Regions from separate parts of the Pseudomonas sp. PK-RTE-24 genome, predicted to be linked through region 3. Evidence: predicted binding sites of a transcription regulator. Region 3 holds the regulator's gene; each other region holds the start of a gene.
What was found. The regulator sigma-54, encoded in region 3, starts transcription at its own class of promoters, with help from an activator protein. The targets are predictions, from matches to a motif close to ANTGGCATNNANNTTGCTNT.
Positions count from the first base shown of each region.

Region 1: ACV8MC_RS25795 (flagellar basal body rod protein FlgF) is a predicted target of sigma-54. The motif match lies at 5,477-5,496, and genes of this name have one in related genera.
Region 2: glnK (P-II family nitrogen regulator) is a predicted target of sigma-54. The motif match lies at 1,934-1,953, and genes of this name have one in related genera.

Region 1 covers NZ_CM133224.1:5,732,253-5,742,656, forward strand. The annotation lists gene flgK (flagellar hook-associated protein FlgK) at 1-634, opposite strand, end outside; gene flgJ (flagellar assembly peptidoglycan hydrolase FlgJ) at 660-1,976, opposite strand; gene ACV8MC_RS25780 (flagellar basal body P-ring protein FlgI) at 1,988-3,076, opposite strand; gene flgH (flagellar basal body L-ring protein FlgH) at 3,104-3,799, opposite strand; gene flgG (flagellar basal-body rod protein FlgG) at 3,851-4,636, opposite strand; gene ACV8MC_RS25795 (flagellar basal body rod protein FlgF) at 4,682-5,422, opposite strand; gene ACV8MC_RS25800 (sigma-54-dependent phenylalanine hydroxylase transcriptional regulator PhhR) at 5,767-7,329, opposite strand; gene phhA (phenylalanine 4-monooxygenase) at 7,723-8,514, shown strand; gene ACV8MC_RS25810 (4a-hydroxytetrahydrobiopterin dehydratase) at 8,630-8,986, shown strand; gene ACV8MC_RS25815 (amino acid aminotransferase) at 8,986-10,179, shown strand.
Region 2 covers NZ_CM133224.1:1,719,741-1,730,144, forward strand. The annotation lists gene ACV8MC_RS07525 (N-acetyltransferase) at 1-409, opposite strand, end outside; gene ACV8MC_RS07530 (BRO-N domain-containing protein) at 605-1,117, opposite strand; gene ACV8MC_RS07535 (accessory factor UbiK family protein) at 1,482-1,742, opposite strand; gene glnK (P-II family nitrogen regulator) at 2,137-2,475, shown strand; gene ACV8MC_RS07545 (ammonium transporter) at 2,513-3,850, shown strand; gene ACV8MC_RS07550 (secondary thiamine-phosphate synthase enzyme YjbQ) at 4,066-4,491, shown strand; gene sutA (transcriptional regulator SutA) at 4,593-4,919, shown strand; gene ACV8MC_RS07560 (HAD family hydrolase) at 5,118-5,822, opposite strand; gene xerC (tyrosine recombinase XerC) at 5,819-6,718, opposite strand; gene ACV8MC_RS07570 (DUF484 family protein) at 6,721-7,446, opposite strand; gene dapF (diaminopimelate epimerase) at 7,460-8,290, opposite strand; gene lysA (diaminopimelate decarboxylase) at 8,294-9,541, opposite strand; gene lptM (LPS translocon maturation chaperone LptM) at 9,551-9,721, opposite strand; gene cyaY (iron donor protein CyaY) at 10,036-10,368, shown strand; gene ACV8MC_RS07595 (DUF1289 domain-containing protein) at 10,372-10,404, shown strand, end outside.
Region 3 covers NZ_CM133224.1:530,572-540,975, reverse strand. The annotation lists gene ACV8MC_RS02475 (ZIP family metal transporter) at 1-485, shown strand, start outside; gene ACV8MC_RS02470 (HPr family phosphocarrier protein) at 520-795, opposite strand; gene rapZ (RNase adapter RapZ) at 811-1,668, opposite strand; gene ptsN (PTS IIA-like nitrogen regulatory protein PtsN) at 1,671-2,135, opposite strand; gene hpf (ribosome hibernation-promoting factor, HPF/YfiA family) at 2,147-2,455, opposite strand; gene ACV8MC_RS02450 (RNA polymerase factor sigma-54) at 2,529-4,019, opposite strand; gene lptB (LPS export ABC transporter ATP-binding protein) at 4,186-4,911, opposite strand; gene lptA (lipopolysaccharide transport periplasmic protein LptA) at 4,911-5,456, opposite strand; gene lptC (LPS export ABC transporter periplasmic protein LptC) at 5,443-6,015, opposite strand; gene ACV8MC_RS02430 (KdsC family phosphatase) at 6,024-6,548, opposite strand; gene ACV8MC_RS02425 (KpsF/GutQ family sugar-phosphate isomerase) at 6,548-7,522, opposite strand; gene ACV8MC_RS02420 (ATP-binding cassette domain-containing protein) at 7,795-8,604, shown strand; gene mlaE (lipid asymmetry maintenance ABC transporter permease subunit MlaE) at 8,604-9,401, shown strand; gene mlaD (outer membrane lipid asymmetry maintenance protein MlaD) at 9,401-9,868, shown strand; gene ACV8MC_RS02405 (MlaC/ttg2D family ABC transporter substrate-binding protein) at 9,880-10,404, shown strand, end outside.

The DNA of each region.
Region 1 (10,404 bases), 650 kb from region 3:
CACCGGTCAGCTCGGAGAGCTGACGCACGGCTTCGTTACGGCTGTCGAGCAGGTCGTTCGGCGCCCCGCCGCTGGTGGAGATTTCGCCGATCTTCTGATTGAGATTGGCAATCGCCGTGGCGAGCTTGTTCACCTGGGCAGTCATGTCGCCGAGGCTGCCGTTGATCGTGGTGTTCTGATCGTTGAGCTGCTTGGCCAGGGTATTGAAACGGCTGGTCAGCGCCTGTGCACCGGTCAGCACCGACTGACGCGAAGTGTCATCGGTGGCCGACGTCGATACGCCCTGCATCGAGGTGAAGAATTTCTGCAGTACACCGGTCAGGCCAGTGTTGGTGTCCGACAGCATCGCGTCCAGCGGCGTCGCCTGCTTGAGGAAGGCAGCCGATTCGCTGTCCAGCGACGTCGCGGTGTGCAGCTGCGATTCCAGGTACGAGTTGTACACCCGGCGCACGTCGGCCAGGGTCGTGCCCGTACCGATGAAAACGCTGCCGTACTGCTGCGAGGACTTGGTGCCCTGCACGGTTTGCTGACGTGAATAACCGGCGGTGTCGACGTTGGCAATGTTGTTGCCTGTCGTAGCCAGAGAGGACTGGCTGGCCGACAGTCCCGACATCCCGATATTGAGCAAACTCATGGTTCAGACCTTATTACCTGGTGCCTTATAAAGGCGTGGTGGAGACACCCGCCGCAGCGTAGTTTTCAAAACTGTTCATCTGCTTGGCAATTTGCGAAATCTTCGTCGCGTAGTTCGGGTCGGTGGCGTAACCGGCCTTCTGCAACTCGCGTACAAACTGTTCTGGGTTATCGGCCGACTTCAGTACTTCTTGATAGCGATTGTTGCTCTGCAGCAACGTCACCAGATCGTGGAAGCTGTCCTTGTACGAGGCGTAGGAACGGAACTCGGCCGTCTCCTTGACCATCGCGCCATTGCGGAACTCGCTGGTGATCGCGCGGGCCGAATCGCCCTTCCAGTTGCTGCTCGCCTTGATGCCGAACAGGTTGTGGCTGCTGCTGCCATCCTGAGCGCGCATGACCGATTTGCCCCAGCCGGTTTCCAGTGCCGCTTGCGCCACCAGATAACGCGGATCGACGCCGATGCGGTCAGCGGCTTCCTTGGCCATCGGCAACATGGTGTTGACGAATTCGTCGGCGGAACTGAAGGCCTTCTTCGCCGGTGCCAGCGGAATCTGCGCCATGGCGCGGCCGTAAACCTGCATCTGCCCGCCAGCGGCTTTCTGCTCTTCGGCACGGGCCAGCCAGTCGCCGTTGTACAAAGCGCCGGAACCTGTGACGGCGGTAGTCGCAGCACGTTGCGGCAAGGCGTTGGTCGCTGCGGCCGCAGTGGTGGCAGTGGCCACGCTCGGCGCCGACGGCACCAGACCAGCGAGCAAGCGATCGGCCAGTTTCGGCGGCAATGCCAGACGCCGCTGGTTGATCAGCGCCATGTCGTTGCGATGGGAAATATCGGTGTTGTTCGGCGCATGCACCGAGCGCGATGCCCACAACGGACGCTCGCCGTTGACGCGGGACAGCGGACCGGTGGCGACGGTGCCAGCGGCAATCGGCGTCGGCACGGCGGCGGCCTTGGCCAGCGCTTCCTGCTGCTTGGCGGCGGACGCGGCGGCAGCCTCGCCCGGCGCCATCGGCTTGTTCTTCGACATCTGGCGGATCAGCACGTCGGCCAGGCCGATACCACCGCCCTCGCGGGACATCGAAACCGCCAGTTGCTGGTCGTACATTTCCTGATACTGCTTGGCCGCCGGCGTGTTCAGCGGGTTGTCCTGACCAAGCGCTTCGGTGGCCGAGCGCATCGACTTGAGCATTTCGCCGAGGAACAGCGACTCGAATTCCTGCGCAACCTTGCGCATGTTTTCGTCGCTGTTCTTGTCGCCGACCTTGAGCTGGTTCAGACGATTGAGGTCGGAGTAGGAACCCGAATCGCTGCTGCTGACCAGACCGCTTTTGCGCATATCCATGGTGGCCGGCCTCAGATCACGATCAGGTCGGCTTGCAATGCGCCGGCCTGCTTCAAAGCTTCGAGAATCGCCATCAGGTCACCCGGTGCTGCGCCGACCTGGTTCACCGCACGGACGATCTCGTCGAGGGTGGTGCCCGGGCCGAACTTGAACATCGGTTTGGCTTCCTGTTCGGCATTCACCCGCGAGCGCGGCACCACGGCAGTCTGGCCGTTGGACAGCGGGCCAGGCTGGCTGACGATCGGGTCTTCGGTGATGGTCACGGTCAGGCTGCCGTGGGTCACGGCGGCTGGCGACACTTTCACGTTCTGGCCGATGACGATGGTGCCGGTGCGCGAGTTGATGATGACTTTTGCCACCGCCTGCCCCGGATCGATTTCGAGGTTTTCCAGGATCGACAGGTAGTCGACACGCTGGCTCGGATCCAGTGGCGCAGTGACCCGCACCGATCCGCCGTCGATGGCTTGGGCGACGCCAGGGCCGAGCATGTCGTTGACCTTGTCGACGATGCGCTTGGCGGTGGTGAAGTCGGAGCGGTTGAGGTTCAGCGTCAGGCTGTTGCCCTGGTTGAAACCGCTCGGCACCGCACGCTCCACCGACGCGCCGCCAGGGATGCGACCGGCCGACGGAACGTTGACGGTAATCTTCGAACCATCGCGGCCTTCAGCGTCGAAACCGCCAACCACGAGGTTGCCCTGAGCGATCGCATAGACGTTGCCGTCGATACCCTTGAGCGGCGTCAGCAGCAAGGTGCCGCCGCGCAGGCTCTTGGAGTTACCGATCGAGGACACGGTGATGTCGACCTGCTGACCTGGCTTGGCAAACGCTGGCAGATCGGCACTCACCGACACCGCCGCAACGTTCTTCAACTGCACGTTGCCCGATCCCGGCGGCACCTTGATGCCGAACTGCGAGAGCATGTTGTTGAAGGTCTGCAGGGTGAACGGGGTCTGCGTCGTCTGGTCACCGGTGCCGTTAAGCCCGACCACCAGGCCGTAACCGATCAACTGGTTGGAGCGCACGCCGGAAATGCTGGCGATGTCCTTCAGCCGCTCGGCGTGTGCGGTGAACGCCGCAGACATCAACAACGCGGCCACCATAAGGCTTTTCAGATTCAACGTAGCCACCTAGAAAGGGAACAGCGGGCTGAGGAAGAAACGGTCGAACCAGCCTGGCTGACTCGTATCGGCAAACGCGCCGGTACCCGAGTAGGTGATGCGCGCATCGGCGACGCGGGTCGACGACACGGTGTTGTCGGTCGCGATGTCATCGGCGCGGACCATACCGGCGATGCGCACCAGTTCGTCACCGGTGTTGAGCGTCAGCCACTTCTCGCCACGCACGGCGATGATGCCGTTGGGCAGCACGTCGGCCACGGTCACGGTGATCGAACCGGTCAGGCTGTTGCTCTGCCCGGACTTGGCGTCGCCCTTGGTCGAACGGTCGGCGCTGTAGCCAGCGTTCAGGCTCAGGTCACCGCCACCAATCGGGTTGTTGGTGGTCAGGCTGGAGCCGAACAACGAGGTCAGACCAATCGAGTTATCGCTGTTCTTGTCCATCTGCGAGTTGGCGTTCTTGCTCGCCTGGGTGCGCTCGTTCAGGGTGATGGTGATGATGTCACCGACCCGGAACGCCTTGCGGTCGCTGTACAGGTTCTGCTCGAAGCCGGCCTGATAGATCGAGCCGTTATTGGCAGCCGCCGGCAACGGTGTGCGCGGCAACACCGGGGCGTAGTAAGGGTCATTGGGCTTGGGCGTCGGGGCGACGCAGCCCGCGAGCGAGACGACCCCACTCAATGCCAGAACAGATACAAAGCGCTTCATGACCCTACCTCACGGTGTTGCTGGCGACCTCAGGCCGCCCCAAAGACTGGATTACAGATTCTGCGTTACGAACGAGAGCATCTGGTCGGCGGTGGAGATCACCTTGGAGTTCATCTCGTAGGCGCGTTGAGTGGTGATCATGTTGACCATCTCTTCAACGGTGCTGACGTTCGAGGTTTCCAGGGTGTTCTGCAGCGTGGTACCGAAACCGTTCAGGCCCGGGGTGCCGATCTGCGGCGCGCCGGAAGCAGCGGTTTCCAGGAACAGGTTGTTGCCCACGGCTTGCAGACCGGCCGGGTTGATGAAGTCGGCGGTCTGCAGGTTGCCGATCACTTGCGAGGCCGGGTTGCCGGCGATGGTGATCGACACGGTGCCGTCACGGCCGACAGTGAAGGTCTGCGCATCGTTCGGAATGATGATCGCCGGTTCCAGGGCGAAACCGCTGGCGTTGACGATTTGGCCATTGGAGTCGAGGTGGAAAGTACCGTCACGGGTGTAGGACGTGGTGCCGTCCGGCTGCAGGATCTGGAAGAAACCGCGACCGTCGATGGCCATGTCCAGCGGCTGCTCGGTGGTTTGCAGGCTGCCGGCGGTGAAGTTTTTCTGGGTGCCGACAATGCGCACACCGGTACCCACTTGCAGACCCGACGGCAGTTCGCTGTCCTGGGTCGACTGGGCGCCTGGCTGACGCTTGATCTGATAGAGCAAGTCCTGGAACTCGGCACGGTCACGTTTGAAACCCGTGGTCGAAACGTTCGCCAGGTTGTTGGAAATGGTGGTCAGGTTGGTGTCCTGGGCGGACAGACCGGTTTTGGCAACCCATAGAGCCGGAAGCATTCGATTCTCCTCGTGCGCCTGTTTTACGGCGCGACGTTCTGATAATTAGCTGATCTGCAAGACCCGAGCCATGGCCTGGTCGTCGTCTTTGGCGGTGTTCATCATCTTGACGTGCAACTCGAATTGCTTGGCCAGGGCCAGCACCGAAGTCATTTCTTCCACGGCATTGACGTTGCTCGACTCGAGGAAACCCGAGACCAGTTTGACGTTGGCGTCGGCTTGCGCCGGCTGGCCGTCCTTGGTGTAAATCGAACCGTCGAGGCCTTTGTTCATGTTCTTGATGTCCGGGTTGACCAGCTTGATCCGGTCGACTTCGGCCATGACGCGCGGACCTTCGCCCATTGCGCGAATGCTGATGGTGCCGTCTTCGCCGACTTCCACCTGCTGCTCGGGCGGCACGGCGATCGGGCCGCCGTTACCGATCACCGGCATGCCGTTGCCGGCGCGCAGTACGCCGAGGGCGTCGATGTTGAGGCTGCCGGTACGCACGTAGCTTTCGCCGCCGCTGGGGTTTTGCACGGCGATGAAACCGTTGCCGGATACCGCGACGTCGAGTTCACGACCGGTCTGCACCAGCGAGCCCGGCGTGAAGTCGGTGGCAGGACGTTCGCTCATGGCAAACGCGCGCGCCGGAAAGCTGTCGCCGAATACCGGCATCGAACGCGCCTGCTCGAGGTCGCGCTGAAAGCCGTTGGTGGAAATGTTCGCCAGGTTGTTGGCATGCGCCCGCTGCGCCAGTGCGTTCTGGCTGGCGCCGGTCATTGCCACATAAAGGTACTTGTCCACAGTGTTTCCTCTGCATGCCGGACGTTTGCCGCCCACCGCTGTACTGCTCAGCCATAAGCAATTTGCAGACCAACTTTTTATTGGCGGGCGAAGGCCCGGTAAACAGGGGACTTGAGGGGATCGGAGGGGGAATCTGAAATGGGTCGAAGACGAAAAACCGGCGGTGTCATGCCGGTTAGTGGCAATCCTGAGTTCGGCGGGGGATGGAGATCCTGTGGCGAGGGGATTTATCCCCGTTCGGCTGCGCAGCAGTCGCCAAGCCTGCAAATGAGGTCGCTGGGAAGAAAAAGCGGGGCGGCTTCGCCGCCCATCGGGGATAAATCCCCTCGCCACAAAGGCTCTATTTAGCTTTCGGAGGTTTTGCCAACCTCATACTCACGCAACTTGTTGGCAATCGTCGTGTGCGACACACCGAGTCGCTTGCCCAACTGCCGACTGCTTGGATGCTCGGAATACAGCCGTTCCAGCACCGCTTTTTCGAAACGCCCGACGATCTCGTCCAGACTGCCGTCGAGGGAAAAATCGCCAAGCGGCTGACGCACGCCGTAATCCGGCAGGCGAATATGTTCGGCCTTGACCGTGCCGCCGTCGCACAGGGAAACCGCCTGGAACAGCACGTTCTCCAGCTGCCGCACATTGCCCGGCCAGTGGTAATGGCTGAGGCGATCCATCGCCGCCGGAGCCAGTTTCGGCAGCGGACAGCCGATCTGCCGACTGGCCTGGTCGAGAAAGTGTTCAACCAGCGGCGTCAGACCGTCGAGGCACTCGCGCAGCGGCGGGATGTGCAGCGACAGTACGTTCAAGCGGTGATAGAGATCCTGGCGAAACTCACCGCGCGCGCACAATTCGGACAAGTCCACCTGCGTCGCGCAGATCACCCGCACGTCCAGATACACCTCTTCATCACTGCCGACGCGACGGAAGCAACCGTCCTGAAGAAAGCGCAGCAGCTTGACCTGCAAGCGCGGGCTCATCTCGCCGACGCCATCGAGAAACAGCGTGCCGCCAGCGGTCAACTCCAACAGGCCCAGCTTGCCCTCAGCGCGAGCGCCTTCGAAAGCGCCGGGGCCGTAGCCGAACAGTTCGGTCTCGGCCATCGACTCAGGCAGTCCGGCGCAGTTGAGCGCCATCAACGGTGACTGTCCGCGCGGGCTGGCGAGGTGGCAGGCGCGCGCCAGCAATTCCTTGCCAGTGCCGGTTTCGCCTTCTATTAATAGCGGCGCATCCAGCGGCGCCATGCGCCGCGCTTCGCGGACCACAGCGGCCATGACTTTCGAGCTTTGAAAGATGCTGTCGAACCCGCGCAGCTCTTGCTTGCGCACATTGTAGATTCGCTCGCCGACCCGATCGGCGCGGTGCAGCGTCAGCACGGCGCCGGCCATGGCCTCGCTGTCGTCGTGTTCCGATTGCAGCGGCGCGATGTCAGCGAGAAAGATGTCGCCCTTGACCTTGACCCGCATGCCGTTGATTCGCGATTTGTTGGCGCGCACCAATTCCGGCAAATCGAAATCCTCGGCGTAGCGCGACAGCGGAATCCCCGGCACCTCATCGACGCGCACCCCGAGCAACTGCGCCGCCGCGCGGTTGGCCGCAACGATCGAGCCGCCCATGTCGATCGACAGCACCGGAAATTCCAGCGCGCCGAGCAGTGCGTTCAATTCCATGTGCCGGCGTTCGCTGGGCATCAGCCCGACGCGCTTAACCCCGAACACCCCACCGATTGCCTCGAACTTGGGGCGCAACGCCTGGAACTGGATGTTGATCAGGTTCGGGCAGTGCAGGTAGATCGCATTGCCATGCTCACCACCCACCTCGCCGCGTGCGACGTTGATCCCGTACGCCACCAGCAGATTGAGGATGTCACGCAGGATGCCGATGCGATTCTGGCAGTGGACTTTGATGCGCATAGAAAAAGGTCCGACAGGTTTGAAAGATAAACACATGTCCTTGTGGGAGCGAGCCTGCTCGCGAAGGCGCCAGCTCATCCAGTATCGATGTGTCAGACAGACCGCTTTCGCGAGCAGGCTCGCTCCCACAGGGTTCTGTGGCGCGCCCGGGGCAGATGTTTCTGTCGGGGCACGCAGATAGTTGTCAAGATTATGTGACAGCCCCGACCCTTTTCAAACCCGCCAATCACCGTAAATGCGCATTACCCGACAAAGCGTAACGATAACTTTACGAAACAAGCAGAATTTTCCTACGCACACACCGGTCAACATGCTGCACACCCTGTCACTCTCGGGTATTCCTTTAGCCATCGCTGGACATAACAAAAACGAATTTCCTAGCAGGAGAGCAGCATGAAGCAGACGCAATACGTGGCTCGCGAGCCCGATGCGCAAGGTTTTATCGACTACCCCGCCGAAGAACATGCGGTGTGGAACACGCTGATCACTCGCCAGTTGAAGGTGATTGAAGGTCGTGCGTGCCAGGAATATCTGGACGGTATCGAAAAACTCGGTCTGCCCCACGACCGCATCCCGCAACTGGCCGAGATCAACAAAGTCCTCGGCGAGACCACCGGCTGGCAGGTTGCCCGGGTGCCAGCACTGATTCCCTTCCAGACGTTTTTCGAGTTGCTTGCCAGCAAGCAATTCCCCGTCGCCACCTTCATACGTACCCGCGAAGAACTCGACTATCTGCAAGAGCCGGACATCTTTCACGAGATCTTCGGCCACTGCCCGCTACTGACCAACCCCTACTTCGCTGAATTCACCCACACCTATGGCAAGCTCGGCCTGCAGGCGACCAAGGAAGAGCGCGTGTATCTGGCCCGGTTGTACTGGATGACCATCGAATTCGGCCTGGTCGACACCCCGCACGGCAAGCGCATCTACGGCGGCGGGATTCTGTCTTCGCCGAAAGAAACCGTTTACTGCCTGTCGGACGAGCCCGAACATCAGCTCTTCGATCCGCTGGAAGCCATGCGCACGCCGTATCGCATCGACATCCTGCAACCGCTGTACTTCGTCCTGCCCAATCTCAAGCGCCTGTTCGATGTGGCCCATGAAGACATCATGGCCATGGTCCGTCAGGGCATGCAGCTGGGCTTGCACGCGCCGAAATTTCCGCCGAAACCCAAAGCCGCCTGAACCGCGACTTTTGCTGACAATTGCGTCTGTCCGTCGCCGCCACTTTGCTTTAGCGTGACGGCATTGACGGCACACGCGCTTTAATAAAAAACACACTCGTTTTCAGGAATCCACCATGTCGACTTTGAACCAAGCCCACTGCGAAGCCTGCCGCGCCGATGCGCCACAAGTCAGCGACGAGGAACTGCCGATCCTGATCAAGCAGATCCCTGACTGGAACATCGAAGTACGCGACGGCATCATGCAGTTGGAGAAAGTTTTCCTGTTCAAGAACTTCAAACACGCTCTGGCGTTCACCAACGCCGTGGGCGAGATCTCCGAGGCCGAAGGTCACCACCCGGGCCTGCTGACCGAGTGGGGCAAAGTCACCGTGACCTGGTGGAGCCACTCGATCAAAGGCCTGCACCGCAACGACTTCATCATGGCCGCGCGCACTGACGAAGTAGCGAAGACCGCAGAAGGACGCAAGTAATGCACTTCGACGTCATCGGCCGGGTCCCCGGCGACCCGATTCTCGGTTTGATGGAGGCCTATGCTCAGGATGCCAATCCGCGCAAGTTCGACCTTGGCGTTGGCGTCTACAAGGATGCCCAGGGCCTGACGCCGATCCCGGAAGCGGTGAAAATCGCCGAAGCGCGACTGGTCGAAAGCCAGGACACCAAAACCTACATCGGTGGCCACGGCAACCCGCTGTTCGGCAAGGTCATCAATGAGCTGGTGCTCGGTGCCGACTCACAACTGATCACCGAACAACGCGCCGGCGCCACCCAGACCCCGGGCGGCACCGGCGCCCTGCGTCTGGCTGCCGACTTCATCGCCCAATGCCTGCCGGGCAAAGGCGTGTGGTTGAGCAACCCGACCTGGCCGATCCACGAAACCATTTTCGCCGCCGCCAAGGTCAAGGTCAGTCACTACCCTTATGTGGGCAGTGACAATCGCCTCGACGTCGAAGCGATGCTCGCCGTGCTCAAGGAAGTGCCGAAGGGCGACGTGGTGCTGCTGCATGCGTGCTGCCACAACCCGACCGGCTTCGATCTGAGCCATGACGACTGGAAGCGCGTGCTTGAAGTGGTGCGCAGCCGCGATCTGCTGCCGCTGATCGACTTTGCTTATCAGGGTTTTGGCGATGGCCTGGAGCAGGACGCGTGGTCGACCCGGTTGTTCGCGGCACAGCTGCCGGAGCTGTTGATCACCAGTTCCTGCTCGAAGAACTTCGGCCTGTATCGCGACCGTACCGGGGCACTGATCGTCTGCGCGACCAGCGCCGACAAGCTCATCGACATCCGCAGCCAACTGGCCAACATCGCCCGCAATCTGTGGTCGACGCCGCCGGATCACGGCGCGGCGGTGGTCGCGACCATCCTCGCCGATCCAGAGCTGAAAGCGCGCTGGGCCGATGAAGTGGAAGCGATGCGTCTGCGGATCGCCCAGCTGCGCAGCGGTCTGGTCGAAGCGCTGGAACCCCACGGTTTGCGCGAGCGCTTCGCGCACATCGGTGTGCAACGCGGGATGTTCTCCTACACCGGCCTGTCGCCGGAACAGGTGAAAACCCTGCGCGAGCGGCACAGCGTGTACATGGTCAGTTCCGGCCGCGCGAACGTCGCCGGCATCGACGCCACCCGCCTCGCATCGCTCGCGGACGCCATCGCTGACGCCTGCAAATAGCCCCCTATGCTCGTTCCCACGCTCCGCGTGGGAATGCAGCCCGGGACGCTCCGCGTCCCAACAGCGGACGCAGAGCGTCCATTGAGGCGTTCCCACGCAGAGCGTGGGAACGATCAGCAGACCCAGCGCTTGCCTCCCCTGCGGCCATCTGTCGCATTAATTTGAATTAAAAGTCTGATTGTCATTTTTCCTGCTGTATCCTGCGCAGGCTTTGTAAAGCGCGGA
Region 2 (10,404 bases), 1.2 Mb from region 3:
CTGCGACAAGCAGAGCAATCGGCGCGATCCTGCCGCGAAGCGGGTGCGCCCTGTCCGGATGCCCTTCCAACAGAATAATCTTTAAGCAGATAGAGCTTGCGCGCGGGGTCGCATAGCACATGCCGCAAAGAATCTGTTTGAACCATATCGCCAAATCCAGACCTTTCGCATCTTTACTTTTCCAGTCTGCAACGTCATCCCAAGGGAAAATTGTTGGCCCCTCCCAGAGAAAGTATTGCTTTATCGCTGCTGGGGTAATTGGCTCAAACTTGACCGCTGCTGCATCAATATTTGGGATTCTCGGGGCAATGTTCTTTATAAAGAATTTGTAGGCGATCTTTCGCGAGTTTGATCTGAATGTCTGGTTGCGAAGATCCGTTGCTTTGCCTTTTCTTCTCATTGTTTTCATCTGTTTGGATCTGGTCGCAGAAGATAGCCAGCAGAGAGGGGGCAGCGAAATCAGACGTGGGGGACGCGTTTTGTAGGACGTTACTTCTGTGAGTGGAGGATTTCGGAGTAGGGGGGGCGAGTTAACGAAGACACAAAACAGGTCATTTCAGTGATATCACTGAAATGACCGTTGGTGAGGTTGCAGCGCAAAAATTCAGATCAATTGCAGAGCCTTTCTCCACCATGAGTTCACAACCGTGCGGTTTGCTTGTTCTCGCTCCGTCACCATGTGTGGTACATCCTGCAACCGTATCCACGGCTGGTTATTCCAGTGCAGCAAACTCAACGTCATGTCCGGCCAACTGAGCAAGCTGAGATGTGGGCGTTCGCTTGTGCTGGGGAGTTGGGCGTCGCGCAGTGTGGGGATGACTTGGTGGGTGAGCCATTCGCGCAGCGCTCGGTATTCGGGACAGTAGTGGTAGACGAGGAGGGCGTAGATGCCTGATTCGCTGATCAGCAGGGTGTTTTCGATCTGGTTGTGGATCAGGGTTTTGCGGGTTTGGTATTGGTCGGGGTCGAGTTTTCGCAGCATGCGTTCGTTGAGGTAGATGTGCAGCAGGCGGCTCAGGTCTCGGGCGCAGAACCAGGGTTGGTTCTGAATGAGGAGTGCGTTGAGGGGGAGTTTGTGGCGGGTGAAGATGCTAGGTTTCAGGTAGTTTTCGTCCATGGTTCAGTTCTCGAATTCAAGTGAAGAAAACTGCTTCTGTTCGTCGCCAAACGAAAAGGGTGGCAGCTATGCGCGGGTTGGCGAACCGGTGAATTCGAAACCGGCAGACCCTGAGGTCTCCCACGCAAAGCCGCCATAACTCGTTGAGAGAAAAAACCTCTGTGTGAGTTTAGTTGCATTGCGTCAAATTCGATCCAGGTCGCCAAACCCGGTGCTGAACATTCAGCATCGGATGAGCTTAGAAACCTGGGCTTTTCGGCGCAATCGGACGGCGGTGGTGCAGGTTGTAGGACGTTGCGGGGATGGTTGAAGGGCTGAAGATCAAAAGATCGCAGCCTTCGGCAGCTCCTACAGGGGACGCGAATTATTCAGCGGGCGGTGTCAGCTTCGCTTCCATCTCGGCAACCTTGGCTTCGAGGCTTTCGAGGCGGGCGCGAGTACGCGCCAGCACTACCATCTGACTATCGAACTCTTCCCGGCTGACCAGATCGAGTTTGCTGAAGGCACTTTGCAGCAGCATTTTGAACTGGCTTTCGATTTCGGCTTTCGGCAGCGGGGTGTCGCCGCTGAAGAGGCGGGAGGCGGTGCCGCTCAGGGCGTCGAGGAAGTCTTTGGGCGCGAGCATGGGAAATGTCCTGGAAACAATGGCCGGCAGTGTATCACGCAGTGTCTATAGTCAATCCCGTTGCACGGATGCACGCTTTTCGCGCAGGGGGACGGACGGTGGCGCACCGTTGTTGTGCGTATCGGCAAAAGCTTTTCTGCCCGAGCGCTTGCAACAGGTGCCAAGCGATTGAAATGCAGGGTTTTTGCCGAGCTGGCAAGGTTTCTGCTTAGTCACCCTCGACCCATGCACTGATGCAGTCGCTGTGACGAATGCAGTGCGGCAGACGAAGCGGGGAGTTTCGTCTGATGCGGTTAGCTGGCGTCAACGATGCGTTACAAAGCCAGGCACTGCGCTTAGACTTGAGACGGGTTTGTTTTCCTGGGGCAAGTCCACCAATTCGGGAGAGAGTTTCATGAAGCTAGTCACTGCCATCATCAAGCCGTTCAAGTTGGACGACGTGCGCGAGTCGCTGTCCGAAATCGGCGTGCAGGGCATTACCGTCACTGAAGTCAAAGGCTTCGGCCGGCAGAAGGGTCACACCGAGCTGTATCGCGGCGCGGAATATGTGGTCGATTTTCTGCCCAAGGTGAAAATCGACGTGGCCATCGACGACAAGGATCTGGATCGGGTTATCGAGGCGATAACCAAAGCGGCCAACACCGGCAAGATCGGTGACGGCAAGATCTTCGTGGTCAATCTGGAACAGGCGATCCGCATCCGTACCGGCGAAACCGATACCGACGCGATCTAAGCGCCGCCACAAACCCAACGCCCCAGGAGAAAACAATATGACTCTGCGTAAATTCGCAGGGCTAGGCGCCCTGTTGTCCATCGTAATGCCCGGCATCGCCATGGCGGCAGACGAAGTGGCAGCGCCAGTCCTCAATTCCGGCGACACCGCCTGGATGCTCACCTCGACAGCGCTCGTGCTGTTCATGACCATCCCCGGTCTGGCGCTGTTCTACGGCGGTATGGTTCGCTCGAAAAACATTCTTTCCGTGCTGATGCAGTGCTTCGCCATTACCGGCCTGATCAGCATCCTGTGGGTCATTTATGGCTACAGCATTGCCTTCGACACCACCGGCATGGAACAGGGCGTCGTCAACTTCAATTCGTTCTTCGGCGGCATGGGCAAGGCGTTCCTCGCTGGTGTCACGCCTTCGAGCATCACCGGCCCGGCGGCGCTGTTCCCTGAGGCGGTGTTCATCACCTTCCAGATGACCTTCGCGATCATCACCCCGGCGCTGATCGTCGGTGCGTTCGCCGAGCGTATGAAGTTCTCCGCGATGCTGATTTTCATGGGCATCTGGTTCACGCTGGTTTATGCACCGATCGCGCACATGGTCTGGTCCGGTAACGGCGGCCTGATGTGGGACTGGGGCGTGCTCGACTTCGCTGGCGGCACCGTGGTGCACATCAACGCCGGTATCGCCGGTCTGGTCGCGTGCCTGGTACTGGGCAAGCGCAAAGGCTTCCCGACCACACCGATGGCTCCGCATAACCTCGGCTACACGCTGATGGGCGCGGCGATGCTGTGGGTCGGCTGGTTCGGGTTCAACGCCGGTTCCGCTGCAGCCGCCAACGGCACTGCCGGTATGGCCATGCTGGTTACCCAGATCGCCACTGCCGCTGCGGCACTGGGCTGGATGTTTGCCGAGTGGGTCACCCACGGCAAGCCAAGCGCACTGGGCATTGCTTCGGGTGTGGTCGCCGGTCTGGTCGCGATCACTCCGGCCGCTGGCACTGTAGGCCCGATGGGTGCACTGGTGATCGGTCTGGCCGCAGGCGTGGTGTGCTTCTTCTGCGCCACCACCCTGAAACGCAAACTCGGCTATGACGACTCCCTGGATGCCTTCGGCGTGCACGGTATCGGCGGTATCCTCGGCGCGATCCTCACTGGTGTGTTTGCCGCACCGGCACTGGGCGGCTTCGGCACCGTGACTGACATCGGCGCGCAGGTCTGGATTCAGATCAAAGGCGTCGGCTTCACGGTGATCTACACCGCGATCGTGACTTTCATCATCCTCAAGGTGCTGGACGCCGTCATGGGTCTGCGCGTAACCGAGGAAGAAGAGTCGGTCGGCCTCGATCTGGCACAACACAACGAACGCGGCTACAACCTGTAAGTACGCGCGATAAAAAAACTGCCCGGTTCGCCGGGCATTTTTTTGTCCGGGATTTGTCATTCAAGGTGCGGCTGAAAGGATTTTTCTTACGGCTTTGGTCGTCTTTACGACGAGGCTTTTTCTGCGGGCAATCGCTTACATCGCTGCAGGAATATTAGGGCCTTTGTTTTTTTTCAGAGCACGCTAGAATGCGCCCCGAACGAGCGGAGAACTGTATGTGGCAACAGACTCTGATAACCCTGCGGGCAAGGCCCCGGGGCTTTCATCTGGTGACGGACGAGTTGCTCGCAGGCTTGCCTGAACTCAAGGCCTGTCGGGTCGGTCTGTTGCATTTGTGGCTGCAGCACACGTCGGCATCGTTGACCATCAACGAGAACGCCGATCCGGCAGTTCGTCGCGACTTCGAACGATTTTTCAATCGTCTGATCCCACAAGGAACAGACGGCTACGAGCACAACGACGAAGGCCCGGATGATCTCCCGGCGCACTTCAAGGCCAGCGTGCTCGGTTGCCAGGTCAGTCTGCCGGTTGCGGCAGGGCGGCTGGCACTGGGTACCTGGCAAGGGATTTATCTGGGCGAGCACCGTGATCATGGCGGTGCCCGTAAAGTCCTCGCCACCTTGCACGGTGAACAGGCATGAGCCGCTGCCGGGCAGCGGCAGAAGATTTTTCAACGGCGGCTTCGACAGCCGCCAAAGCTGGTCTATAACTAATCTGCTTTTGGCAAGTCATGAGGTAGAACATGAGCGACGATGATCTGGAAAACGACGACCTCGAAGTAGGCGACGAAGACGAGGCCGAGGAAGGCCTGGAAGCGGCAGCGGAAGACGTTACCGAAGACGATGGCGGTGACGACACGCCGGCCCCGGCTGCCAAAGGCAAAGCCAAGGCTGCGGTCTCGGTCGACGAGTTGCCGAGCATCGAAGCCAAGAACAAGGAGCGCGACGCCCTGGCCAAGGCCATGGAAGAATTCCTTGCGCGCGGCGGCAAGGTGCAGGAAGTGGAGGCCAACGTGGTCGCCGATCCGCCCAAGAAGCCGGATAACAAGTACGGCAGCCGCCCTATCTGAGGCGCGTCGCTCGCTTGCTGAAAAAGCCCGCCGTCGCTGCGGGCTTTTTTATGCCTGAAATAAAGGTTGTGAAGGCAATGCAGACCCTGTGGGAGCTGGCTTGCCAGCGATAGCTGCCTGTGAGACAACATTGATGTTGAATGTGCTGGCCTCTTCGCTGGCAAGCCAGCTCCCACAGGGAATGAAGTTAATTCAGGGTCAGTGTTGCTCATTCCAGCGCGAGAGCACGGCGGGCAATTCGGTCAGGCTGCGAATTTCCGCATCCGGCAAGCGCTCCGCCTCCCAGACCTTGCCTGTCGGGTTGAACCACACCGCGCGCAACCCCGCCTGCTGCGCCCCGGCGATGTCATCGCCGGGATGATCGCCGACATGCACCGCCGCTTCAGCACCCACACCACCGCGCTGCAACGCTTCATGAAACAGCCGCGCATCCGGTTTGGCGATGCCGATGTCTTCGGCACACAAGGCGAACCTGAAGTAATCCGCCAGCCCCAGCCGGCGCACGTCGGCATTGCCATTGGTGACCACGCCGAGGGCGTAATGATTGGCGAGCAGCTCCAGCAGCGGCTCGACCTCCGGGAACACTTCGATCTGATGCCGCGCATGCAGGAACACTTCAAAAGCCTTGTCAGCCAGCTCCGACGCTTCGCCGTGGGCATACCCGGCTTCTTCCAGCGCATGGAGCAGCACACGTCGGCGCAGCGCGCTGATGCGGTGTTTGAGGCCCGGTTCGCCCGCCAGCACTCGCTCGCGAATCGACCACAAATGCTCCACCGGCACCGCGCCCAGGTTCGACGCATGCTCGCTCAGCCATTCGCGCAACACGGTTTCAGCGCTGGCGATCACCGGCGCGGTATCCCACAAAGTGTCGTCGAGGTCGAAGGTGATCAACTGAATGCTCATGAATCATCGCCTTTCATGCGTTTGGCCCGGGGATGGGCGCTGTCGTAGACCGCCGCCAGATGCTGGAAGTCGAGGTGGGTATAGATCTGCGTGGTTTTGATATCGGAGTGGCCGAGCAATTCCTGCACCGCGCGCAGATCCTGTGAAGACTCGAGCAAATGGCTGGCGAACGAGTGCCGGAGCATGTGCGGATGCAGGTTCTGCCCCAGTTCGCGCTCGCCAGCCAGTTTGACCCGCACCTGAATCGCGCGCGGGCCGAGACGCCGACCTTGCTGGCTGACAAAAACCGCATCGTCCGCCGGGTTGGTCATGGCTCTAAGCGGCAACCAGTGTTCCAAGGCTTCGCGGGCCTTGGTGCCAACCGGCAACAGTCGGGTCTTGCTGCCCTTGCCGAGCACCTGAACCATGCCGTCGGCGAGGTCGAGTTGATCGAGATTGAGCCCGGTCAGCTCGGACAGGCGCAGGCCAGAAGAATAGAACAGCTCAAGAATCGCCTGATCACGCCGGGCGAGAAAATCGTCCTCGACCGCACCTTCCAGCAGCTGCAATGCGCGGTCGGTATCAAGGGTTTTCGGCAGGCGTCGTTCGCCTTTCGGTGGGGCCAGGCCAGTGGCCGGGTCGTGGTCGCACAGGCCTTCGCGATTCAAATAGTGATAGAGCCCGCGTACCGCCGAGAGCAGGCGGGCGAGGCTGCGCGAGGACTGGCCTTGCGCATGCAACCGGGCAATCAGGCTGCGCAGGCGCTGGATGTCCAGCGCGGCCCAGCTGCCGATGTTCTGCTTGATGCACCAGCCAAGGACTTTATCGAGGTCGCGGCGATAAGCCGACAGGGTGTGCGGCGACACCTGCCGCTCACTGCGCAGATGTTCGCAGTAAGCGTCCAGTTGTCGTTCCATGGTCAGCGTACCGAGCGCAGCGAGCTGTTGACCCGTGGCAGCACGCGGCCCATGACCTCGGCGATGTAGCTGAGGAACAGGGTGCCGACCGAGCTCTTGTAGTGCTGCGGGTCACGGCTGGCGATCGCCAGAATGCCGTGAATGCCCTGATGGCTGATGGCAACCACGGCGGTCGAGCCGATCTGCTGGCGCTGTTCTTCGCCGAAGAGGAAATCCAGCTCATGTTCACGGAGGCTGCCGCTGACGCTTTTGCCTTCGGTGAGCAGGCCGCCGATCGCGGTTTGCGCGTCGGCGTGAGTCACCCAGCGGCCGACCGGTGCGGGGTTGTCGCCGAGCAGGATAAGGCTGACGAAAGGCACCTGGAAATCCTGACGCAGGCTGTCCTCAACGCTGATGACCACGTCTTCCAGGGTCGATGCATCCATCAGCGCGAGAATCAGGCGGCGGGTTTTTTCAAACAGGCGATCGTTGTCACGAGCCACGTCCATCAGATGCGAAAGGCGATGGCGCATCTCGATATTGCGGTCGCGCAGGATGGTCATCTGCCGCTCGACCAGCGACACGGTGTCGCCGCGTCGGTGCGGAATGCGCAACGAGGGCAGCAGCTCTTCGTGCTCGACGAAGAAGTCCGGATGAGCCTCCAGGTAGGCGGCAACTGCGGCTGCCTCGAGGCTCTCGGACGCTGATTCGTCGGCTGGTCGGGCGGGTACCTGTGGCTTGTCGGTCATGATTTCTGCTCGCTCAAAGACGCACTTGTCCTTCGTATACACGCACTGCCGGACCGGTCATCAATACCGGTTCGCCCGGGCCGGCCCACTCGATGGACAGACGCCCGCCGGGCAGGTCGATCAACAGCGGCGAATCCATCCACCCCTGACTGATGGCCGCCACCGCCGCCGCACAGGCGCCGGTGCCGCAGGCCTGGGTTTCCCCGGCGCCGCGCTCCCAAACACGCAGTTGCGCGCGATGGCGATCGATGACCTGAAGGAAGCCGACATTGACCCGCGCCGGAAAGCGCGGGTGGTGTTCGATCTTCGGCCCCAGTTCATGCACCGGTGCGCTGTTGATGTCGTCCACGCGAATGACCGCATGGGGATTGCCCATCGACACGGCGGCCAGTTCGACCGTGGTGCCATCGACTTCCAGCTGATAGCTGCTGGCCTGGGCCGGCGCCTGGAATGGAATGTCTGCCGGCACCAGGCGCGGCGCGCCCATGTTGACGCCGATCTGGCCGTCGTTACGCACGTCCAGTTCGATGATGCCGCCCTTGGTCTCGACGCGGATCTGCCGCTTGGCGGTCAGACGCTTGTCGAGCACGAAGCGGGCGAAGCAGCGCGCACCGTTGCCGCACTGCTCCACTTCCGAGCCGTCGGAGTTGAAGATCCGGTAGCGAAAGTCCACGTCCGGGTTGCTCGGCGCTTCGACGATCAGCAACTGGTCGAAACCGATACCGGTGTGGCGATCGCCCCATTGCTTGGCGTGTTTGGGCTGAATGTGCGCGTGCTGGCTGACCAGGTCGAGGACCATGAAGTCGTTGCCCAGGCCGTGCATTTTGGTAAAACGCAGCAGCATGGGTTACTCCGGCAGCAGGCTTTCGCCGGCAAACAGCTCGGCCACGGTTTCGCGGCGACGCACTTCAAAAACCTGATCACCATCCACCAGCACCTCGGCAGCACGGCCACGGGTGTTGTAGTTGGAACTCATGACAAAACCGTAGGCGCCGGCCGAATGCACCGCCAGCAGATCGCCTTCTTCCAGCGCCAGCTCGCGGTCCTTGGCGAGGAAGTCGCCGGTTTCGCAGATCGGGCCGACGATGTCGTACTTGCGTGCAGCGCTGTCGCGCGGTTTCACCGCGGTGACGTCCATCCATGCCTGATACAGCGCTGGACGGATGAGGTCGTTCATCGCCGCATCGACGATGGCGAAATCCTTGTGCTCGGTGTGCTTGAGGTATTCGACCTGTGTCAGCAACACGCCGCCATTGGCAACGATGAAGCGGCCTGGCTCGAACACCAGCGCCAGATCACGCCCGTCGAGACGTTCGCGCACAGCCTTGATGTAATCGGCAGCCAATGGCGGCTCTTCATCGCGATAACGCACGCCCAAACCACCACCGAGATCGATGTGGCGCAGGTGAATGCCGCAATCGCCGAGGCGGTCGACCAGATCCAGCAGGCGATCGAGCGCATCAATGAACGGCGGCAGGGTGGTCAGTTGCGAACCGATATGGCAGTCAACACCGACCACTTCCAGGTTCGGCAGATGCGCGGCGCGCACGTACACGTCTTCGGCATCGGCAATGGCGATGCCGAACTTGTTCTCTTTGAGACCGGTGGAAATGTACGGGTGGGTGCCGGCATCGACGTCCGGGTTCACGCGCAGCGAAACCGGGGCGCGAACACCCAGCTCGGCGGCGACTACTTGCAGGCGCTCGAGCTCATCGGTGGACTCGACGTTGAAGCAGTGCACGCCGACTTCGAGGGCGCGGCGCATGTCGTCACGGGTCTTGCCGACGCCGGAGAAAACGATCTTGTCGGCGCTGCCACCTGCGGCCAGTACACGTTCCAGCTCGCCTCGGGAAACGATGTCGAAACCGGCGCCGAGACGGGCCAGGACATTCAGCACACCGAGGTTGGAGTTGGCTTTGACCGCGAAGCAGACCAGATGCGGCATGCCGGCCAGCGCATCGGCGTAGGCCAGATATTGCGCTTCGATGTGCGCGCGCGAGTAGACATAGGTGGGCGTGCCGAAGCGGTCGGCGATGGCGGACAGCGCCACACCTTCCGCGAACAGCTCCCCGCCACGGTAGTTAAAAGCGTCCATGGCGATCCCTTAGTAAACGTCGTGCTTATGAGCCTTGGATGGCTGCTTCTGCGAAGACTGGGCTTGTTCGGCCGGGTCCTGATCGTCATCCGGCAGGTACAGCGGGCCTTTTTGACCACAGGCCGAAACGAGGCAGGCAACCGCGACGAGCGCAGCAAGGGAAGAGATCAGGCGCTTCATGGCGAAATCCTTGAAAATGCGTTAATTGCGCCGGAGTATACCGGCCACCCGGCAGCTTGCCTATGCGAGGGGGTTCCCGTCCGGCGGGGCTCCTGTGATGCGCATCATCCCTGTGGGAGCGAGCCTGCTCGCGAAGGCGTCGGCAAATTCAACAGGCTCGTTGCCTGACACACCGCTTTCGCGAGCAGGCTCGCTCCCACGGGGGCGGTGCTGGATGGGCCGACAGGTGCTTGGTCGTTAATCTTTGCAATCGGTCGGCAGCGTCCGTATCTTTCGGCGCTTGAGCCTGATCAGACATTTTTGAGGTTGCCGCAATGAGTTTGTCCGAAGCCCGTTTCCACGATCTGGTCGATGCTACCCAGCAGACGCTGGAAGATATCTTTGATGACAGCGACCTGGATATCGACCTGGAGAGCTCGGCAGGTGTCTTGACCGTCAAGTTCGAAAATGGCTCGCAGCTGATCTTCAGCCGCCAGGAGCCGTTGCGTCAGCTGTGGCTGGCGGCCGTGTCCGGTGGTTTCCACTTCGACTATGACGAAGAAAGCGAGCGCTGGATGTGCGACAAGAGCGAAGAGCAATTGGGCGAAATGCTGCAGCGCCTCGTCAAGCAGCAGGCTGGCGCCGAATTCGATTTCGAAGGTCTGTGATTCGTGACGGATGCCGCGCCTGTTCGCCCGCCGAAA
Region 3 (10,404 bases):
GTGCCTCGCCGGAAATGCTCGTCGGCACGCTGGAGCATCCGGTAATTCCACCGCGAATCTGGCTGTTCGTGTTCGCCATCATCGCGCACAACATTCCGGAAGGCATGGCGGTTGGCGTATCTGCCGGAGGCGGGATGGCGGACGCCGACAGTCTGGCGATGGGCATTGCGTTGCAGGATGTGCCGGAAGGACTGGTGATTGCTCTGGTGCTGGCCGGGGCGGGAATGTCGCGGGTCAGGGCGTTTCTGATCGGCGCGGCGTCGGGGCTGGTCGAACCGATATTTGCGCTGCTGTGTGCGTGGCTCGTGAGTCTGGCTCAGGTGCTGTTGCCGTTGGGGCTGGCACTGGCGGCGGGGGCGATGTTGCTGGTGGTGACCCACGAAGTGATCCCGGAATCGCGCCGTCATGGGCATGACAAGCTGGCCAGTCTGGGCCTTCTGATCGGGTTTTGTCTGATGATGGTGATGGATACGGCGTTGGGGTGAATGGAGGCGAGGAACAGTGTCCCCGCCTCGAGGATTATTCACCTTCGTCGAAATACCTTTCGATCAGATCGACCAATGCGTCCATGGCTTCCTGAGCCTGTTCGCCTTCGGTGCTCAAATGGATCTTGGTGCCTTTACCCGCCGCGAGCATCATCATTGCCATGATGCTCTTGCCGTCGACAGTCGTTTCAGGTGTGCGTCCCACTCGGATCGTGCAGTCTGGATACTGACCCGCCACGCCGACAAATTTGGCCGATGCCCGGGCATGCAGGCCCAGCTTATTGATGATTTCGATTTCACGAGCAGGCATCGCGGTGTAAATCCTTTAGGTGAGGTCGCGGTGGCGAACCTGGACGTTCTTCAGGGTTTTCTGCAGGGCCTGACCCAGTCGTTCGGTCAGGTAGACGGAGCGGTGATGCCCGCCGGTGCAGCCAATGGCAATGGTGACGTAGGCGCGGTTGCTGGCGGCGAAGCGTGGCAGCCACTTGTTCAGGTAGGCGTAGATGTCCTGATACATTTCTTCGACATCCGGCTGCTGCGCCAGGTACTCGGCCACCGGTGCATCAAGGCCCGACTGAGCGCGCAGCTCCGGTTTCCAGTACGGATTGGGCAGGCAGCGCACGTCGAACACCAGGTCGGCGTCGACCGGCATGCCGCGCTTGAAGCCGAACGACTCGACCAGAAACGCCGTACCGGGCTCCGGTTGATTCAACAGGCGCAACTTGATGGTGTCGCGCAGTTGATACAGATTCAGACTGGTGGTGTTGATCTTCAGGTCGGCCAGATCGGCGATCGGACCGAGCAGGGCGGTTTCGTCGTGAATCGCCTCGGCCAGTGAGCGATTGGCGTTGCTCAGCGGGTGACGACGACGGGTCTCGGAAAAACGCTTGAGCAGGGTTTCTTCATCGGCGTCCAGGTACAGCACATCGCACTTGATATGCTTGGCACGCACGTCTTCGAGCAACTCAGGGAAACGTGACAGATGGCTGGGCAGGTTGCGCGCATCGATCGACACGGCGACCAGCGGCTGCGCCAGTTCTGTGTGAATCAGCGCTCGCTCGGCCAGTTCCGGCAGCAAACCGGCCGGCAGATTGTCGATGCAGTAGTAGCCGTTGTCCTCAAGGACATTCAGGGCGGTACTTTTACCCGAGCCCGAACGGCCACTGACAATGATCAAACGCATGATTAGTGCCCGTTCTGCTCGTCCAGTACGACCTGGTACAAGGCTTCATTGCTCGGAGCGCTGCGCAATTTGTCGCGCACTTCCTTGCGGTCGAGCATGCTGGCGATCTGGCGCAACAACTCCAGATGCGCGTCGGTTGCGGCTTCCGGGACCAGCAGTACGAACAACAGGTCCACCGGAGCGCCGTCGATGGCGTCGAAATCGATCGGGGCTTCGAGGTGCAGCAGGGCGCTCACTGGCCCCGCGCAGCCCTTGAGGCGGCAGTGGGGAATGGCGATGCCGTTGCCAAAACCGGTGGAGCCGAGTTTTTCACGGGCGATCAGCGCCTCGAAGACATCCTGCATCGCCAGATCCGGCACTTCGCGGTGGATCAGGTTGGCAATCTGTTCGAGGGCTTTTTTCTTGCTGCCGCCCGGCGCGTTCACTTGGGAACGGCCGGGGGTCAGGATGGTTTCAAGTCGGATCATGGATAGGGGTGTTAACGACCGGTCGCGCCCTGGAGGAGGCTCTGGGTCTTTTCCTTATGCTTTTTGAGTTGGCGATCCAGCTTGTCGGTAAGTGAGTCGATCGCAGCGTACATGTCGGTATCTTCTGCGTTTGCGACCACTTCACTGCCGGGGATATGCAAGGTGGCTTCGATCTTCTGTTTCAGCTTTTCGACGCACATCGTGACCTGCACGTTGGTGATCTTGTCGAAATGTCGCTCCAGTCGCTGGAGTTTTTCCTCGATGTAGGAACGCAGAGGTTGGGTCACTTCCAGTTGGTGTCCACTGATGTTGACTTGCATACAGCTTCTCCTTCGTTGCCAGTGCATAAAGCGGCAGGCCGAAAAGCCTGCCACTGGAACGCTGTAACGTGGCTTACATCAACCGCTTGCGTTCGCTCGAAGGCGCGATTCCGAGGGATTCGCGGTACTTGGCGACGGTGCGGCGAGCCACCTGAATGCCTTGTGCCTCCAGTAAACCAGCGATCTTGCTGTCACTCAACGGCTTTTTCTGATTTTCCGCAGCGACCAGTTTCTTGATGATCGCGCGGATCGCCGTGGACGAGCATTCGCCGCCTTCGGAGGTGCTGACGTGGCTGGAGAAAAAGTATTTCAGCTCATAAATACCGCGCGGGGTATGCATGAATTTTTGTGTGGTCACCCGGGAAATCGTCGATTCGTGCATGCCGACCGCTTCGGCGATGTCATGCAATACCAACGGCTTCATTGCTTCGTCGCCGTACTCGAGGAAGCCGCGCTGATGTTCGACGATCTGCGTGGCCACTTTCATCAGGGTTTCGTTGCGGCTCTGCAGGCTCTTGATGAACCAGCGGGCCTCCTGCAACTGGTTGCGCATGAAAGTGTTGTCGGCGCTGGTGTCGGCACGCTTCACAAAACCGGCGTACTGGGCGTTGACGCGCAGGCGAGGCACCGATTCCTGGTTCAGCTCGACCAGCCAGCGCTCGTTGTCCTTGCGCACGATCACGTCGGGAATGACGTATTCGGCTTCGGTCGACTCGATCTGTGAGCCGGGACGCGGATTGAGGCTCTGCACCAGTTCGATGACCTGGCGCAGCTCGTCTTCCTTGAGCTTCATCCGGCGCATCAACTGGCTGTAATCGCGGCTGCCGAGCAGGTCGATGTAATCGGCGACCAGACGCTTGGCCTCGGTCAGCCACGGCGTCTTCGCGGGCAGCTGGCGCAATTGCAGCAGCAGGCATTCGCTGAGGTTGCGTGCGCCGATACCGGCGGGCTCGAATTGCTGGATGCGATGCAGGACAGCTTCGATTTCGTCGAGCTCGATGTCCAGTTCCGGGTCGAACGCTTCAAGAATCTCTTCGAGTGTTTCGTCCAGATAGCCCTGATTGTTGATGCAGTCGATCAGAGTCACGGCGATCAGGCGATCGGTGTCGGACATCGGTGCCAGGTTCAGTTGCCAGAGCAGATGGCTTTGCAGGCTCTCGCCGGCCGACGTGCGGGTGGTGAAATCCCACTCATCGTCATCGCTGCTCGGCAGGCTGCTGGCGCTGGTCTGGTAGACGTCTTCCCAGGCAGTATCCACTGGCAGTTCGTTGGGGATACGCTCGTTCCAATCGCCATCCTCGAGGTTATCCACCGTCGGGGCGGTTTCCTGGTAGGAGGGTTCCTGGATTTCGGCGGGCTTCTGTTCGGCGTTGTCGGCCAGCGGATCGGCATTGTCGAAGTCGTCGCCTTCTTCCTGGCGCTCGAGCATCGGATTGGATTCCAGAGCCTCCTGGATCTCCTGTTGCAGGTCCAGGGTCGACAATTGGAGCAGGCGGATGGCCTGTTGCAGCTGCGGTGTCATCGTCAGCTGCTGGCCCATTCTCAAGACTAGCGATGGTTTCATGGCAGGGGCTTAACACCTTATTCGCCGGCGCTTTGCGCCATCCACTACAGGGCGCCGAAGCGCCAAACTTAAGCAAATTATATGCCTGAAACTGAAGTGTTTGCCTAGAGCGCTGTAACAATTAAAGCGGATAAATGCGCCTTGAATCGATACAGCGCTGTCGCGCTTACAGGCGGAACTCGTGACCCAGATACACTTCCTTGACCAGATCGTTGGCCAGGATGGTCTCGGCATCGCCTTCAGCGATCAGTTGACCGTCGTTGACGATGTAAGCGGTTTCGCAGATATCCAGCGTCTCACGCACGTTGTGGTCGGTGATCAGCACACCGATGCCCTTGGCCTTGAGGTGATGGATGATCTGCTTGATGTCGCCGACCGAGATCGGGTCGACACCGGCGAACGGTTCGTCGAGCAGGATGAACTTGGGTGCAGTGGCCAGGGCGCGAGCGATTTCCACCCGGCGACGCTCACCGCCGGACAGGCTCATGCCGAGGTTGTCGCGGATGTGGCTGATGTGGAATTCCTGCAGCAGGCTTTCCAGCTCCTTGCGACGACCGGCCTTGTCCAGCTCCGGACGGGTCTCGAGGATCGCCATGATGTTGTCGGCGACCGACAGTTTGCGGAAGATCGACGCTTCTTGCGGCAGATAGCCGATACCGGCCTTGGCGCGGCCGTGCATCGGCTGGTGGCTGACGTCCAGATCATCGATCAGCACACGGCCCTGATCTGCCTGCACCAGGCCAACGATCATGTAGAAGCACGTAGTCTTGCCGGCGCCGTTCGGGCCGAGCAAGCCGACGATCTGCCCGCTGTCGATCGACAGGCTGACGTCACGCACGACCTGGCGGCTTTTATAGGCCTTGGCCAGATGCTGAGCTTTCAGAGTTGCCATTACTGGGATTTCTCTTCGGTTTTCTTCTTCGGCTGGATCACCATGTCGATGCGCGGACGCGATTCGGTGACCTTGCTGCCCGTGGCGCGACCGGCGCTGGCCAGTTTCTTCACGGTGTCGTAGACGATTTTTTCGCCCTGGGTGACGTTGTTATCCTTGTCGATAACCTTGGCCTTGTCGATCAGCACCACCCGGTTCTGCTGGGCGTGGTATTGAATCGTCACGCCGTAGCCCTTGACCGGGTTGGCGTCGCCCTGGGTCTGCAACTGCTCGAAGTAAGCCAGGTTGCCTACCGAGGTCACCACGTCGATGTCGCCATTGGGCGCGCGCGTCATGGTCACGGTGTTGCCTTTAACGATCATCGAGCCTTGGGTAATGATCACGTCACCTTTATAGGTGGCGATGCCATTCTTGTCGTCCAGTTGGGCGTCGTCGGCCTGAATGCGGATAGGCTGCTGCTGATCGTTCGGCAGGGACCAGGCGCTCGCGCTTCCCAGTGCTGCGCCCAGACTGAGCAAAATAGGGAGGGTTTTAACGAGCCTCATACTGTCCTCTTACGTTCGATTGCAGGTGTATCCTGCTGTCCTTCAGGTACGCTTTCATTCCGACGCCAGTCGATACGCCGCCAGCGCCCTCGATTCTAACGGGTTGCGCGGTCTGCGCATATTCTTGCTGCGGGAACACGGTCATGCGGGTGCTGGTGATCAGGGTGCCGCGCTGTTTCTCATCGGTGCGCTGTACGCGTACCGAATCGATCAATTCAACTTCGGTGCCGCCCGAATTCACTTCGCCGCGCTCGCTGGTCACGTGCCACGGGAAGTCGGTGCCGCGGTACATGTTCAAATCAGGCTTGGTTACCAGAGTGACATCGGTGGCCTTGACGTGCTCGGCCTTGTCGGAGGTCATCTCGTACTGCACCTTGCCGTCGGGCAGGTATTGAATGGTATGCGTGTTGGTCGCGTACCAGTCGATCGGATTCTCGGCGGCCGAGACCGGCGGCTTGTCGAGGAAGCGCTCCGGGCTGATGTTCCAGTAGCCGACCGCAGCGAAAATCGCCGCGATGCAGCCGAACAGCAGGAAATTGCGAAACTTTTTGCTAAACATGGTCAGGCTCACAGGTACGCGGCGTTGGCCGCTTCGAGGCGGCCCTGGGCGCGCAGGATCAATTCGCAGAATTCGCGGGCGGCACCTTCGCCGCCACGGGCGCGGGTAACGCCGTGGGCGTGTTCGCGGACGAAATCGGCAGCGTTGGCCACCGCCATGCCCAGCCCTACACGGCGGATCACCGGCAAGTCTGGCAGATCGTCACCGAGATAGGCGACTTCTTCATAGCTTAGGCCCAGTTGCGCGAGCAGACCGTCGAGTACCACCAGTTTGTCCTCGCGCCCCTGAAACAGATGCGGGATGCCGAGGTTTTTCGCGCGGCGCTCGACCACCGGGGTCTTGCGACCACTGATGATCGCCGTCTGCACGCCGGCATTCATCAGCATCTTGATGCCCTGGCCGTCGAGCGTGTTGAAGGTCTTGAACTCGCTGCCGTCTTCGAGGAAGTACAGGCGCCCGTCGGTGAGCACACCGTCGACGTCGAACACTGCCAGTTTGATCGCTTTGCCGCGTTGCAGCAGATCGTTGCTCATTACATGACTCCTGCGCGCAGCAGATCGGAGAGGTTGAAGGCGCCGATCGGGCGATCCTCCTCGTCGACGACTACCAGGGCGTTGATTCGATGGTCTTCCATGATTTTCAGGGCTTCGGCGGCGAGCATGTCGGGCCGGGCGGTCTTGCCGTGTGCAGTCATCACCTGGTCGATGGTGGCGCTGCGGATGTCGATGGCGCGATCCAGCGTGCGGCGCAAATCACCGTCGGTGAAGATCCCGGCGAGCTTGCCATCGGCCTCAATAATAGCGGTCATGCCCAGACCCTTGCGGGTCATTTCCATCAGCGCGTCCTTGAGCAGGGTACCGCGTTGTACCTGCGGCAGCTCCTGTCCGGCGTGCATGACGTTTTCGACTTTCAGCAGCAGGCGACGGCCAAGGGCACCGCCAGGATGCGAGAACGCGAAATCTTCAGCGGTGAAACCACGAGCTTCCAGCAGCGCCACGGCCAGGGCATCGCCCATGACCAGTGCGGCCGTGGTCGAAGAGGTCGGTGCCAGATTCAGCGGGCAGGCTTCGTGCTCGACATGCACATTGAGATTGACCTCGGCAGCCTTCGCCAATGGCGACTGTGGATTGCCGGTGACGCTGATCAGCTGGATACCCAGGCGTTTGATCAATGGCAGCAGCGTTACGATTTCGTTGGTCGAGCCGGAGTTCGACAGGGCCAGAATCACATCGTCGCGGGTGATCATGCCCATGTCGCCGTGGCTGGCTTCGGCCGGATGCACGAAAAACGCAGGAGTACCGGTGCTGGCCAGGGTGGCGGCGATCTTGTTGCCGACGTGCCCGGATTTGCCCATGCCGACCACGACCACACGGCCCTTGCTGGCCAGAATCATCTCGCAAGCGCGTACGAAATCGGCGTCGATATGGGCCATCAAGCCTTGGACGGCTTCCACTTCGAGGCGGATGGTGCGTTGTGCCGATTGAATCAGGTCGCGGGTTTTGCTCATGTCAGAATCGTATGGGCCGATGAAAAGGCGGCGATTATAGCGGTTATGTGGCAAAGCCTCACGCAAGTTCGACGTGCTTTGTCATTACTGGTTACCAAAACCCTCTGAAACTCGCTCAGGCCCTCTTCGGTCGGCGATCTTGGCCGGGTTCTCGCTTGGGCGCTCAGCCTTTGGAGTGATATAGTTCGCCGCCAGTTCGGCCTGCCCGGGATGCAGGTGTTTCCGAGGAAAGTCTGGCATCCCAGTGAGAGGCTGCATCGCAAGGAGTTTAGATGAGTGCCGATAACGCCTACGCGGTCGAGCTGAAGGGAGTCTCCTTCAAGCGCGGTGCGCGGAGCATTTTCAATAACGTCGATATCCGCATCCCGCGCGGCAAGGTCACCGGCATCATGGGGCCTTCCGGCTGCGGCAAGACTACGCTGCTGCGCCTGATGGGCGCGCAGTTGCGGCCGTCCGGCGGCGAAGTCTGGGTCAACGGGCAGAACCTGCCGACGCTGTCGCGCAGTGATCTGTTCGATGCGCGCAAGCACATGGGCGTGCTGTTTCAGAGCGGTGCGCTGTTCACCGACCTCGATGTGTTCGAGAACGTGGCCTTTCCGCTGCGGGTGCACACGCAACTGCCGGAAGACATGATTCGCGACATCGTCCTGCTGAAATTGCAGGCCGTGGGGCTGCGTGGCGCCATCGACCTGATGCCGGACGAACTGTCCGGCGGCATGAAGCGCCGCGTGGCGCTGGCCCGGGCGATTGCCCTCGATCCGCAAATTCTCATGTACGACGAGCCCTTCGTGGGCCAGGACCCGATCGCCATGGGCGTGCTGGTGCGCCTGATCCGCCTGCTCAACGATGCACTGGGAATCACCAGCATCGTGGTCTCGCACGACCTGGCGGAAACGGCGAGCATTGCCGACTACATCTATGTCGTGGGCGATGGTCAGGTGCTGGGGCAGGGCACGCCGGATGAGCTGATGAATTCGGATGACCCGCGTATCCGTCAGTTCATGACCGGTGATCCCGATGGCCCGGTGCCGTATCACTTTCCAGCGACGGATTACCGCGCAGATCTTCTGGGGAAGCGTTGATGCGCAGAATTTCATTGATGGAACGCGTGCGTCGGTTCGGCGAATCGGCGATCGACGCGGTCGCGGTGTTTGGTCGGGCGACCCTGTTCCTGTTTCACGCCCTGCTGGGCCGTGGCGGTATCAGCGGTGGGTTCGGCCTGTTGGTCAAGCAACTGCATTCGGTCGGCGTCATGTCGCTGGTGATCATCGTGGTCTCCGGCATTTTCATCGGCATGGTCCTGGCGTTGCAGGGCTTCAGCATTCTTTCCAGCTATGGTTCAGAGCAGGCGGTGGGGCAGATGGTCGCCCTGACACTGCTGCGTGAACTGGGGCCGGTGGTCACGGCGTTGCTGTTTGCCGGCCGGGCCGGTTCGGCGTTGACCGCCGAGATCGGCAACATGAAATCCACCGAGCAGCTGTCCAGCCTGGAAATGATCGGTGTCGATCCGCTCAAGTACATCATTGCCCCGCGCCTGTGGGCCGGCTTCATTTCCCTGCCGGTGCTGGCGATGATCTTCAGCGTCGTCGGCATCTGGGGCGGTTCGTGGGTCGCAGTCGACTGGCTGGGCGTTTATGAAGGCTCGTACTGGGCGAACATGCAGAACAGCGTCAACTTCACCAGTGATGTGCTCAATGGCGTGATCAAAAGTGTCGTTTTCGCCTTTGTGGTGACCTGGATCGCCGTATTCCAAGGCTATGACTGTGAACCCACTTCCGAGGGGATCAGTCGTGCCACCACCAAGACCGTGGTGTTTGCCTCGCTGGCAGTGCTCGGCCTGGACTTTATTCTGACCGCTTTGATGTTTGGAGATTTCTGATGCAAAACCGCACCCTGGAAATCGGTGTCGGCCTGTTCCTGCTGGCAGGGATCCTGGCTTTGCTGCTGCTCGCCTTGCGCGTCAGCGGCCTGTCTCCGACTTCGTCCACCGACACTTACAAGTTGTATGCGTATTTCGACAATATCGCCGGTCTGACGGTCAGAGCCAAAGTGACCATGGCCGGTGTGACCATCGGCAAGGTCACCGCTATTGATCTGGATCGCGACAGCTTCACCGGTCGGGTCACGCTGCAAGTGGATAAAAAGGTCGACAACCTGCCGGTCGATTCGACTGCATCTATCCTCACCGCGGGTCTGCTGGGCGAGAAATACATCGGTATCAGCGTCGGTGGTGAAGACACCCAGTTGAAAGACGGTGGAACCATCCACGACACGCAGTCGTCACTGGTACTGGAAGACCTGATCGGTAAATTCCTGCTCAATACCGTTAGCAAAGACGCCAAATGAGGAGCTTTTGAATGATCTCTATCTTGCGACGTGGCCTGTTGGTGTTGCTCGCGGCCCTGCCGTTGATGGCTAACGCTGCACCGGGGCAATCGGCTCATGACCTGATTCAGGACACCACGAACCGGATGCTTGCCGACTTGCAGGCAAATAAAGAGAAGTACAAGCAGGATCCGCAGGATTTCTATGCGGCGCTCAACAGCATTGTGGGGCCGGTGGTGGATGCCGAGGGCATCTCCAAAAGCATCATGACCGTGAAGTATTCGCGCAAGGCCACGCCTGAGCAGATGCAGCGCTTTCAGGAAAACTTCAAGCGCGGTCTGTTCCAGTTCTATGGCAACGCTCTGCTGGAATACAACAACCAGGGCATCACGGTTGATCCGGCCAAAGACGAATCGGGCGACCGCACCAGCGTCAACATGACCGTCAAGGGCAGCAATGGCGCGATCTATCCGGTGCAGTACACGCTTGAGAAGATCAGCGGCGAGTGGAAGCTGCGTAACGTGATCATCAACGGCATCAACATCGGCAAGCTGTTC